One region of the Mesorhizobium salmacidum genome, then DNA from elsewhere that is predicted to be linked to it. Evidence: predicted binding sites of a transcription regulator. Region 1 holds the regulator's gene; each other region holds the start of a gene.
The links. Region 1 encodes PhoB, which activates phosphate uptake and scavenging genes when phosphate is short. Its sites were predicted from a motif close to TGTCATNNANCTGTCAT; they were not measured.
Positions count from the first base shown of each region.

Region 1 (3,797 bases):
TGCTCCATGTTCTTCTGGGCGTTGGCGGGCAGCCAGCCGTCCGTATAGGCTTCGCCGACATTCTTGATCTTGCCGCTGTCGATGGCTTCCTTCAGCACTTCCATCGAGCCCGAGAACAGGAAGTCGGCATTCGGATCGGCACCCGAGCCCTTGATGAAGACGTAATTGCCTTCAGGCTTCACCTTGAACACCTCGCGGGCCTGCATGCGGCCGACTTCCTTGTTGTCGAAGGTCAGGTAGAAGACGTCCTTGTTCTCGATCAGGCGGTCATAGCCGACGACCGGAATGCCCTCGTCGAGCGCCTTCTGCACCGCCGGGCCGATGGCCGAAGCATCCTGCGCAAGGATGATCAGCGAATTGGCGCCCTGCGAAATCAGGCTTTCGACATCGGTCAGCTGCTTGCCGGGATTGGACTGCGCATCGGCGGAAATGTACTTGTCGCCCGCGGCCTCGATCGCCTTCTTCATGGCGGCCTCGTCGGTCTTCCAGCGCTCTTCCTGGAAATTCGACCACGAAACGCCGATGACCTTGTCCTTCGCCTGCGCCACCGACGCCAGCGTCAGCGACATGGCGACACCCGCCAGGATGGCGACTGTGAATCTCTTCATGATATATCCTCCCTGCGCCGCGTATGGCGCGACCAAACTGGCCCGAAGGCCCGCACAAAGGCCCTATTTTTTCGAGCCTCGAAAAAACACTGATCCATCGTCGGAACACTGTCAACATCGATCCTGATGGATTTTGAGGTGCCGGGAAGCTTTTTTCGAGTCCCGCAATAAATAAATGACAGCTCCTGCCGCATCTGCCAGTATTCGGCCCATTGCCGGAGAGGTTCGAGGGGGTGTCAAGAACCGCGGCGACGGGGAGGATGTGGGAAGCATGTCGGTCGGAATCCGCCACGACGATCTGCGCCGGCGCAACCGCGCCATGGTGATTGCAGCCGTGCGTCAGGGTGGTCAGCCCTCGCGCACCGAGATCGCCGCCACCACCGGCCTCAGCCACTCGACCATCTCGGCAATATCAGCCGACCTGATCGGCGAGGGTATCCTGACCGAAGGCAAGCCGAACGAGGCTGGTTCATTGAAACGCGGCCGGCCGCAGGTCGGTCTTGGCCTCAACCCCGAGGCCGCGGCTGTGATGACCGTGGTGCTGTCGCTGAATTTCCTGTCCGTCGCCGTCATCGATTATTCCGGCCAGGTGGTCGCCGAGGAACAGCGCCGGCTGGACACGCTGACCATGTCGCGCGAGGCGCTGATCGGCGAATGCACGGCAATAGTGCGGCGGCGCCTCGAGGACCCCGATCTCGACGTCCGCAGTATTGCCCGCATCGCGCTGGCGATCCAGGGCATCACCGACACCGAAGCGCGTGCGATGCTGTGGTCGCCGATCACGCCGCAGACGGACATTCCCTTCGCCGACATACTTGAAGCCGAGTTCGGCATCCCCGCCACCATGGAGAACGACTGCAACATGATGGCGGTGGCGCTGCGCTGGCGCGACCCCGAACGCTACCGCGACGACTTCATCGCCATCCTGCTCTCGCACGGCATCGGCATGGGCCTGGTGCTGAAGGGCGAGCTGTTCACCGGCACGCATTCATCGGGAGGCGAGTTCGGCCACATGATCCATCGCCCGGGAGGCGCGCTCTGCCGCTGCGGACGGCGCGGCTGCGTCGAGGCCTATGCCGGCAACTACGCCATCTGGCGCAACGCCAGGCAGCTTGGCGAGGACGCCGAACCGGTCGCAGATGTCAGCGATGCGCAGATGCGGACACTCGCCGCGACGGCAAGGGAGAAAGACGGACCGGAGCGCGAAGCCTATCGCAAGGCCGGCGAGGCGCTGGGCTATGGACTGGGCAGCCTGTTCGCGCTGATCGATCCCGCACCCGTCGCCATGGTCGGCGTCAGCGCCGCCGCCTTCGACCTGATCGAGCCGGCCTTGCGCGAGGCCATCGCCCAGACCGCCGGCGGCCAGCATTCGGAATCGATTTCCTTCGACACCGAGCCGAACGAGCTGCCGCTCATCCGCGAAGGTTGCGCCATGCGCGCATTGACCTTCGTCGACCAGGAGATTTTCGCGCCGGGCGTGCTGGCGAGGCCCGGCGTTTCGGGCAAGAATGTAGCCTGATTTCAGTCTTCGCGGATCGCGTAGCCCGCGCCGCGAATGGTGCGGATCACGTCCGGCATGCGGCCGTTGTTGACCGCCTTGCGCAGCCGGCCGACATGCACGTCCACGGTGCGTTCATCGATGTAGATCGTCTCGCCCCAGACATTGTCGAGCAACTGGCTGCGCGAGAACACGCGGCCGGGATGGCGCATCATGAATTCCAGCAGGCGGAACTCGGTCGGTCCGAGCCGGATCTCGCTCTTCTTGCGATAGACCCGGTGCGATTCCCGGTCGAGCACGATGTCGCCGACCTTGAGCACGCTGGACAGCACTTCCGGCTTGGCGCGGCGCAGCAGCGCCTTGACCCGGGCCATGAATTCCGGTGTCGAGAACGGCTTGACCAGATAGTCGTCGGCACCGGTCGAGAGGCCGCGCACACGGTCGCTCTCCTCGCCGCGCGCCGTCAGCATGATGATCGGCAGCCTCTCGGTCTCGGGCCGCATTCGCAGGCGCCGACAGAGTTCGATGCCGGAAACCGCCGGCACCATCCAGTCGAGCACCAGGAGGTCGGGCACGTTCTCCTGGAGGCGGATCTCGGCTTCGTCGCCGCGTGTCACCACCTCGACCTGGTAGCCTTCCGATTCCAGATTGTAGCGGAGGAGCACGCCGAGCGGCTCCTCGTCCTCCACCACCATGATGCGTGGCGCGATCATCGATTGATCATCCCTGCCGTCAAGCCGCCGGCACCGACATCGCCGTCTCGTCCTGCTTCGGACGGTTGGCGGGCAGTTGCGTGCCGGTCAGCACATAATATGCATTCTCGGCAATGTTGGTCACGTGGTCGCCGATGCGTTCGAGATTCTTGGCGCAGAACAAAAGATGCGTGCAAGCCGTGATGTTGCGCGGATCTTCCATCATGTAGGTCAGGAGTTCGCGGAACACCGATGTGTATTTGACATCGATGCGTTCGTCGTCATTCCTGAGCTTGGCGAGTGCGGCGGCATCGCCGGCCGCATATTCCTCGACCACGCCCTGCACCTGGATCAGCACCAGCTGCGCCATGGAGTCGATCGAATGCGACAGGTCGCGCGGCGTGGCGGAGAGGCCGACGGAGCCGACGCGCTTGGCGATGTTCTTGGCAAGGTCGCCGATGCGCTCGAGATCGCCCGCCATCCGGATCGAGCCGACGACATGACGCAGATCGTCGGCCATCGGCTGACGCTTGGCGATGAGGGTGATGGCGCGGTCGTCGAGTTCGCGCTGGCGCGCGTCCATGATGGCGTCGTCGGAGACGACGCGCTGTGCCAGCGCGTTGTCGGAATTCAGCAGCGCCTTGGTGGCGCCGCCGACCATCGTGCCGGCGAGATCGCCCATGTCACTGATCAGCCTGCTGATCTGTCCGAGATCCTCGTCGAAGGCTGCGACTGTATGTTCGGCCATGATCCTGGTCCTCGTATGCGTGATATCAGCCGAAGCGGCCGGTGATGTAGTCCTGCGTGCGCTTCTCGCGAGGCGACGTGAAGATCTTCTCGGTCTTGTCGAATTCGACCAGTTCGCCCAGATACATGAAAGCCGTCTGGCGTGACACGCGCGCCGCCTGCTGCATATTGTGGGTGACGATGACGATCGTGTAGTCGGCCTGCAACTCGTCGATCAGTTCCTCGATCTTGGCGGTCGACAGCGGATCGAGC
Region 1 is NZ_JAPYKS010000004.1:302,236-306,032, reverse strand. It holds gene xylF (D-xylose ABC transporter substrate-binding protein) at 1-608, opposite strand, end outside; gene O7A60_RS07890 (ROK family protein) at 880-2,127, shown strand; gene phoB (phosphate regulon transcriptional regulator PhoB) at 2,130-2,819, opposite strand; gene phoU (phosphate signaling complex protein PhoU) at 2,839-3,546, opposite strand; gene pstB (phosphate ABC transporter ATP-binding protein PstB) at 3,572-3,797, opposite strand, start outside.

Region 2 (3,797 bases), on a different contig from region 1:
CAAGCATAATGGACGCCATTCGCATCGCCATTGTCGACGACCATCCGCTGTTCCGCGAAGGCGTGACCCGCAGCCTGTCGGAGATCGGAGGCTTCGAGATGGCCGGAGAAGGTGCGACCGCGCAGGACGCGGAACGCATCGTCTCGACCATGCAGCCCGACATATTGCTGCTCGATATTTCGATGCCGGGCGGCGGCCTGGCCGCGGTTGCAAGCATCCTTGCCGACCATCCCGCCCAGAAGATCGTCCTATTGACCGTTTCAGAGGCCAATGGCGATGTGACCAAGGCCCTGAACGCGGGCGTGCGCGGGTATGTCCTCAAAGGCGTCGGGTCGCGCTCGCTTGCCGATATCCTGCGCAACGTGGCGGCCGGCGAAAGCTATCTTTCGCCGATGTTGTCGGCCCGGCTGCTTTCCGATGTGCAGTCCCTGCAGCCTGCCAACGGCGTGGCGGACCGGCTGCGGCAACTCACCGGCCGTCAGACCGAAATCCTGCGGCTGGTGGCGGAGGGACTGAGCAACAAGGAAGTTGCCTTGCGCCTGGAACTGCAGGAGAAGACCGTGAAGCACCACATGACGGGGGTGCTGTCGAAACTCAGCGTGCGAAACCGCACGGAAGCAGCCCTCATGATGCGCGAGTTTCGCGACCGCGAGACGGACCGCTCATAGAGCGGTTCAGCGTCTGCGTAATTCCGCCAGGAGAAAGCGCTGCAAACCGTTTTTTCCTGGAATAAGCCCTCGGGGCATTTGGAATGCCGCGCAAAGGAGGTCACCTCCGCCGGGGGGCGGCGGAGGTGACGTGTGAAACTGGTCGTTGCCTGTTGACCAGCTTCACAAGGCCGAATTCACAGAGCCGAAATTCACAGCGCCTTGAGACGGCTGACATCGGCCGGTGTGGCCGGGCGGTCGATGATGGTGCGGCCGAGCGCATCCTTCATCCTGAAACGGCCGTTCTCGATGTTTTCCGTCATACCGTCGGGGTGCTGAACTGTAATCTTGTTGCCGTCCACGTCGACCTCGTCGCCAGTGGTGGCGTTGACATGGCTGCTCTTGTCGCGCTGGCCCTTGCCATTTCCGTTGTTCCCGCCGCCGCTATTCCCGTTACTGTTCCCGCTATTCCCGCTGCCGCCACTGTTACCGCCGCCGTTGCCGCCATTACCGCCGTTGCCACCGCCACCATTGCCACCACCCCTGTCGGCATGTGCGGTCGCGGCATCGATTCCAGGCACGAATCCATGGAAGGCAATTCCATAGGGAGCGACGGTCAGCGCCAGAAGCGCCGCCGATCTCAGAGCCAGGCGACAACAACGGGCCGTAATCGATCCGTGCATACTGATCTCCGTCGATTGAGCCGGCGCGCTCACCCCAACGTTGCAGTGCAACCAACATCGCCGAAAGACATGGTGACCGAAAGCGGCCTCCGACCGTTGCGTTTGTCCCCCAGGACCTTTGCAGGCGCAAGATTGGACTAAAGTCCCAGGCCCCGGCGTGAAAACCGGTATCGTGAGGGAGCGGCAGCGCGGATACGATGTCACGAAAATGTGATCAGTCGACGGTAAGGCGGTCGAACAGGCAACAAAATCCAGCCAAATCCAAGCCAGAGGTTCCCATGACCGAACATCGCCCCACCGATGCCCGATTCCGCACCAGCCTGCTCGAGGAAAACGAAGGCCCGGCCAACAATCCCAGCGATAACCGCACGATGGGCGAGATTATCGCCGCGCGGTTCTCGCGCCGCGGCTTCCTCAAGGGTTCGCTTGCCGTCTCGGCGATCGCCGCCACCGTCAGCCCGCTGGCAATGATCGCCGCCGACGATGCTCGCGCCGCGGAAGGCTCCGCCTTCACATTCGACGAGCTGGAGGCCGGTATCGACGACAAGCACCATGTCGCGCCGGGCTACGACGCCGACGTGTTGTTGCGCTGGGGCGATCCGCTGTTTGCCGATTCGCCGGAATTCGACCCGATCAGGCAGTCGGCGCAAGCCCAGGCCAGGCAGTTCGGCTATAACAACGACTATGTCGGCTATATCGCGATCGACGGCTCGGCGGAACACGGCCTGCTGGTCGTCAACCACGAATACACCAACCCGCATCTGATGTTCCCGGGCATCGTCAAGATCGTGGAGAAGGACGGCAAGAAGTCGGCCGAGGTGGCGCCGCTCTCGAAGGAGCAGGTCGATGTCGAGATGGCCGCCCATGGCGGAACCATCGTCGAGATCCGCAAGGACGGCGGCAAATGGCAGGTGGTGCGTGACGGCAAGCTCAACCGCCGCATCACCTCCAACACCGAGATGGCGCTGTCCGGCCCGGTCGCCGGCCATGACCGCGTCAAGACCAATGCCGATCCGTCCGGAACGAAAGTCTTCGGCACGATCAACAACTGCGCCGGCGGCGTCACGCCCTGGGGCACCTATGTGATGGCCGAGGAGAACATCCACGGCTATTTCTCCGGCGAGCTGCCGGAGGGCCACAAGGAAGCCGCCAACTACAAGCGCCTCGGCATACCGGAAGGCGCCTATGAATGGGGCGCGCATTATGACCGCTTCAACCTCGCCAAGGAGCCGAACGAGCCCAACCGCTTCGGCTGGATCGTCGAGGTCGATGTCAACGACCCGAATTCGGTACCGCTCAAGCGTACTGCCATGGGCCGTTTCAAGCATGAGGGTGCAGAATCGATCGTCGCCAAGGACGGCCGCGTCGTCTTCTATCTCGGCGACGACGAGCGCTTCGACTATGTCTACAAGTTCGTCACCAAGGGCATGTTCAACGCTGGCGACCGCGCGGCCAACAAGGACCTGCTCGACGACGGCACGCTGCATGTCGCCAAATTCGCCGAGGACGGCTCGGTCGAATGGATGCCGATCGTGTTCGGGCAGGGTCCGCTGACGGCGGAAAACGGTTTTGCCGGCCAGGCCGACGTGCTGATCGAGACGCGCCGCGCCGCCGACCTGCTTGGCGCCACCAAGATGGACCGGCCGGAAGACATCCAGCCCAACGCCGGCAACGGCAAGGTCTATGTCATGCTGACCAACAATTCCAAGCGCAAGGCCGATCAGGTCGATGCCGCCAACCCGCGCGCCGGGAATGCCTTCGGCCACATCATCGAGATCGTCGAGGACGGCGGCGATTTCGCCGCCACGAAGGGCAAATGGGAAGTGCTGCTGAAATGCGGCGATCCGGCGGTAGCCGATGTCGGCGCCACCTTCTCCACCGCGACGACGGCCCATGGCTGGTTCGGCATGCCCGACAATTGCGCGATCGATTCGGCCGGGCGGCTGTGGGTCGCCACCGACGGCCAGGGCCCGAAGGCCACCGGCCGCACCGACGGCCTGTGGGCGGTGGACACGGAAGGATCGGCGCGGGCGACCTCGAAACTGTTCTTCCGGGTGCCGATCGGCGCCGAAATGTGCGGCCCGCTGTTCGCGCCGGACGACCAGACCGCCTTCGTCGCCGTCCAGCATCCGGGTGACGGCGGCGAGGACTGGGATGCGTTCGGCCGGCCCTCCTACTACGAAGACCCGTCGACCCGCTGGCCCGATTTCAAGCCGGACATGCCGGTGCGGCCGGCGGTCGTGGCGATCACCAAACAGGGCGGCGGCAAGATCGCCGTCTGACGTCGGGCGAGACAAACGAGAGAGGCTCCGGGCATCCGAAGCCCCTCTTTTTGTGTGGCATTGTATTCAAGCCTCGGGAAAGATTGGCAATTTACATGTGGCGCCCTAGATCGCGCCTAGGAGATCATCGCCATGCCCAAGTCGATCTACGACCGTGGCCTGCTCAAACCTGGCGAAGTGGCCAC
Region 2 is NZ_JAPYKS010000023.1:14,540-18,336, reverse strand. It holds gene O7A60_RS25560 (sensor histidine kinase) at 1-9, shown strand, start outside; gene O7A60_RS25555 (response regulator transcription factor) at 6-668, shown strand; gene O7A60_RS25550 (hypothetical protein) at 860-1,330, opposite strand; gene O7A60_RS25545 (PhoX family protein) at 1,609-3,612, shown strand; gene O7A60_RS25540 (hypothetical protein) at 3,745-3,797, shown strand, end outside.
Region 2: a site for PhoB is predicted at 1,529-1,545, ahead of O7A60_RS25545 (PhoX family protein). Genes of this name have one in related genera too.

Region 3 (3,797 bases), on a different contig from region 1:
TGGCGATGATGGCGGCGATCGGACCGGTCGAGACGATTGCCGCGAAGAGGCCGGCGATGACGATCTCGGGAAAGGCGCGCAGCAATTCCATGAAGCGCTTGACCACCAGCCTCAGAGCCGGATGGGGCGTCAGCTTGCGCGCGGCGATGAAGGAAAAAGGCACCGCGAAGATAAAGCCGATGAAGGTCGAAACCAGCGCCACGTTCACCGTTGTCAGCATCAGCTCGAAATATTCGGGGACGTAGAAACCGCCCCACACATAGACGCGACCAAGCGGGAAGTTGAATTCCTGGGTGCCGGTATCACGCGGCGAGGCGATGTCGAACAGCGCCCGCCAGACGTCGTTCCAGTTCTTCGGGACCAGCCAGCTCAGGAAATCCAGAATGTGCGGCAGCCGGTCGAAGAAGTGCCCGGCATTGGCTTCGTCGGCGAACCACATGCTGGAGAGCATCGCGGCAAGCAGCAGTCCGACGCCGAGCACTGTATAGAGCCGGCGCAGCGACGTCTGGCGTCGCCAGGCATCGGCCGTCTGGTGGGTGGCGCCGGAGGCGGCTGTCACGGAAAGGGTCATGATCGGAGATGCAAAAAGGGGCGGTATCTGAGATACCGCCCCTTTGCAATTTCGCCGTTAGCCGCCGATGGCTGCCTTACGGGCTTCGACGATGACGCTGTAGAAGTCCGGCTTCACCGGAACATAGCCGGTGAAATCGCCGCCTTCGACGCCTTCGAAGCAAGCCTTGTCCTTCTTGGGCAGGTCGGTAAAGAAGGCGGTCAGCTTGGCGGTCATGTCGTCGCCGATCGCGGTGCGCACGACGAGCGGACCGTTCGGGATCAGGCCCGAACGCCAGACTTCGACGAAATCGTTGGGGTCGACGGCGCCCTTGGCGACTTCCTTGTGGAAGGTGCCGGAGGTGTAGCCGTTCTTGAAGTCGCCTATACCCGAGGAATCGTCGACCGCGACATCGACCTTGCCGTCACGCACGGCCAGAACGTTGTTTTCGTGGCCGCCATTGAACTGGGTCGAGGCGAAGAAGGTTTCGTTCGAGGCGCCGGTGGTCTTCGGAATCTGGGTCAGCGGGATCAGGTAGCCGGAGGTCGAATCCGGGTCGGCATAGCCGAGCTTCTTGCCCTTGGCCGACTTGATGTCGGTGATCCCCGAGGTCTTCAGCGCCAGGCCGACGGAATAATAGCCGGTGGCGCCGTCGGTCTGCTGGGTGGTGAGGATTGGGGTGACCGCCTTCGGGTCCTTGATGTAGACGCTGGCATAGCCGGAAGCGCCGAGTTCGGCGAAGTCGAGCGTGCCGCCGAGCAGGCCCTGGATAACGCCGTCATAGTCGGCGGCGGGGAACAGCGAAACCTTCTCGAAGCCGAACTCGGCCTTCAGGTGGTCGGCCAAGCACTGGTAGTTACGCAGCCGGTCGGTTTCGTTTTCGCCGCCGAGAATGCCGACGCGAAATTCCTTCGTATCGGCGGCGTGGGCCATGCTGGTGGCCATAGCGAGCACCGAAACGGCACCGAAAACCATCTTCCTGAACATTTGCTATCTCTCCTGTAGGTTCCGGCCCCGCGCCGGCAGCGTTCTTGATCTTGACAAGTGCCCTTGACGCGGGCGGACGATCCAGGCTGCTCGCTATGCCCGTAATGGGCTCAGTATCCCGGGAATGCGGGTTCGAGCGGTCCGGCGGATGCGGCGATCTTCTGCTTGAAGGCAACGCTGGTGGAGGTGATGACCTCCGATATCTCACCGCCATTGCTGTCGGCGCCATAGACTAGACGCACCGCTTCGCGGTTGAGCTCTTCGGGCGGCCCGTCGAAGACGACCTTGCCGGCGGCCATGCCGATGATGCGGTTGCAACAGGTGCGGGCGGTATCGAGCGTGTGCAGGTTGGTGACGACGGTGATGCCTTCGCGCAGATTGATGTCCTGCAGCGAATCCATCACCACCTTGGCGTTGAGCGGGTCGAGCGAGGCGATCGGCTCGTCGGCGAGGATCACCTTCGGCTGCTGCATCATGGCGCGGGCAATCGCGACGCGCTGCTGCTGACCGCCCGACAGGGTGCCGGCGGGTTGAAGTGCCGTACGGGCGATGTCGAGCCGCTCGAGCGCGGCGACCGCCTCGGCGCATTCGGCACGGGAGAACATGCCGAGAAGGTTGGACAGGGTCGAACGGTGGTTCAGTTTGCCGAGCAGCACGTTGGTGAGCACATCGAGGCGCGGCACCAGGTTGAACTGCTGAAAGATCATGGCGCAGTCGCGCTGCCAACGCCGCAACGGCGACCCGCGCAGGCGGGAGACCTCGGCGCCGTCAAAAAAAATCGACCCCTGGCTGGGGTCGACAAGACGGTTGATCATGCGAAGAAGCGTCGACTTGCCTGCACCCGAACGACCGATGACGCCGACCATCTGCCCCTGCGGGATCGAGATGTTGACGTCGCTGACGGCGGTGTTCTTGCCAAATCGTCGGCTGACACCGCGAATTTCGAGCGTGGCAGAGCTTGCTGACATGGGCTGGTTCCAGTCCGGTCCATATTGATCGTCAGGCACTCGCCTAACGCAGCCACATGAACCTGCCGTGTCGCCAGCATGTCAGTTTTGTTACGCTCCACAGATACGACCGCCGGCGTCCTGCCGGCGATCAGCCGAGCACCAGCAATTCCTCGAAATGCTCCATGTCGCGGAATGCGCAGAAGGCTGGAGCCTTGATCTCGATCACCGGCGCCTGCCGCGCGAAAAGCGCCAGGAAATCGTCGAACAGCGTCTGCCATGCGACGGCCCTGTCGTCGGCAAGACGCTGGATCTGATAAGCGAAGGTGATGTGAAAGACGTAATTGTCGTGGTCGGGGTGCCGGTAGCCGAATGGCACGGCCAGCGCATCGCGCCATTCACGCATGATGCGCACATCCTCGTCGGTCGCGCCGGCAACGGTGAGCCCGGTCGGCACGATCTCGAGCACCTTGATGTTGAACGGACCGGCGCCCTGGAAACCCTTCAGGCGCTCCAGATAGAGGCGGGTCATGGCGTCGATGCCGGTGTCGAGCGGCACGTCCCGTGGCCAGTAAGGTAACCGGCGGCGATATTCGATGATGCCCTGGAACAGCGTCATGTGCAGGCTGGAGACAGGCGTGAAGGCAAGGCGGTCGGCATCCGGCATCGCCATCATCCGATCGCGCACAGCGAGCACCACGGCTTCGGATGGCGAGCCGCTGACCAGATGGCTCACGACGGTGTTGCCGGGCTCGAGGAGAAAGTTGCCTGACACGTCATAGCGCGTGCCGAGATGCGCCGGTGGCGTCGGATTGGAGCCGGCAAAGAATCCCGCGAGCGAGGGTCTGATGGTGTCGAGCATGGCAATCTCCTTGGAACACCCCTGCCCCGGTGATGTGTCAAGGATATGAAACAGTGTCGCTCATGACGTCGATGTGAGGGCTATGTCTCCTTGCCTGCAATTGCGAACGGAAAACCGGTTCCCACTTTTTCTGGAGCTGCTCTATCCCTCGTATTTCTCCAGGAACGCCTCGGCCGACAGCTCGCGGAAGTCGGCGAGCGAGGCACGCAGTCTGGCATGGTCCCAGTCCCACCAGGCAAGCGCCTGGTAGCGCTCGGCGGTGCGGCGGTCGAAGCGCTCGCGGATCGGTTTGGCCGGCACGCCGGCGACGATGGTGTAGGGCGCGACGTCCTTCGAGACGACCGCGCCAGCGCCGACCCCAGCACCATCGCCAACGGTGACGCCGGGCAGGACGGTCGAGCCGTGGCCGAGCCAGGTGTCGTGGCCGATGGTGACGCGTTTGGCGCGGCGC
Region 3 is NZ_JAPYKS010000003.1:176,829-180,625, forward strand. It holds gene phnE (phosphonate ABC transporter, permease protein PhnE) at 1-571, opposite strand, end outside; gene phnD (phosphonate ABC transporter substrate-binding protein) at 629-1,537, opposite strand; gene phnC (phosphonate ABC transporter ATP-binding protein) at 1,648-2,505, opposite strand; gene O7A60_RS05425 (DUF1868 domain-containing protein) at 2,636-3,346, opposite strand; gene O7A60_RS05430 (DapH/DapD/GlmU-related protein) at 3,488-3,797, opposite strand, start outside.
Region 3: a site for PhoB is predicted at 2,584-2,600, ahead of phnC (phosphonate ABC transporter ATP-binding protein). Genes of this name have one in related genera too.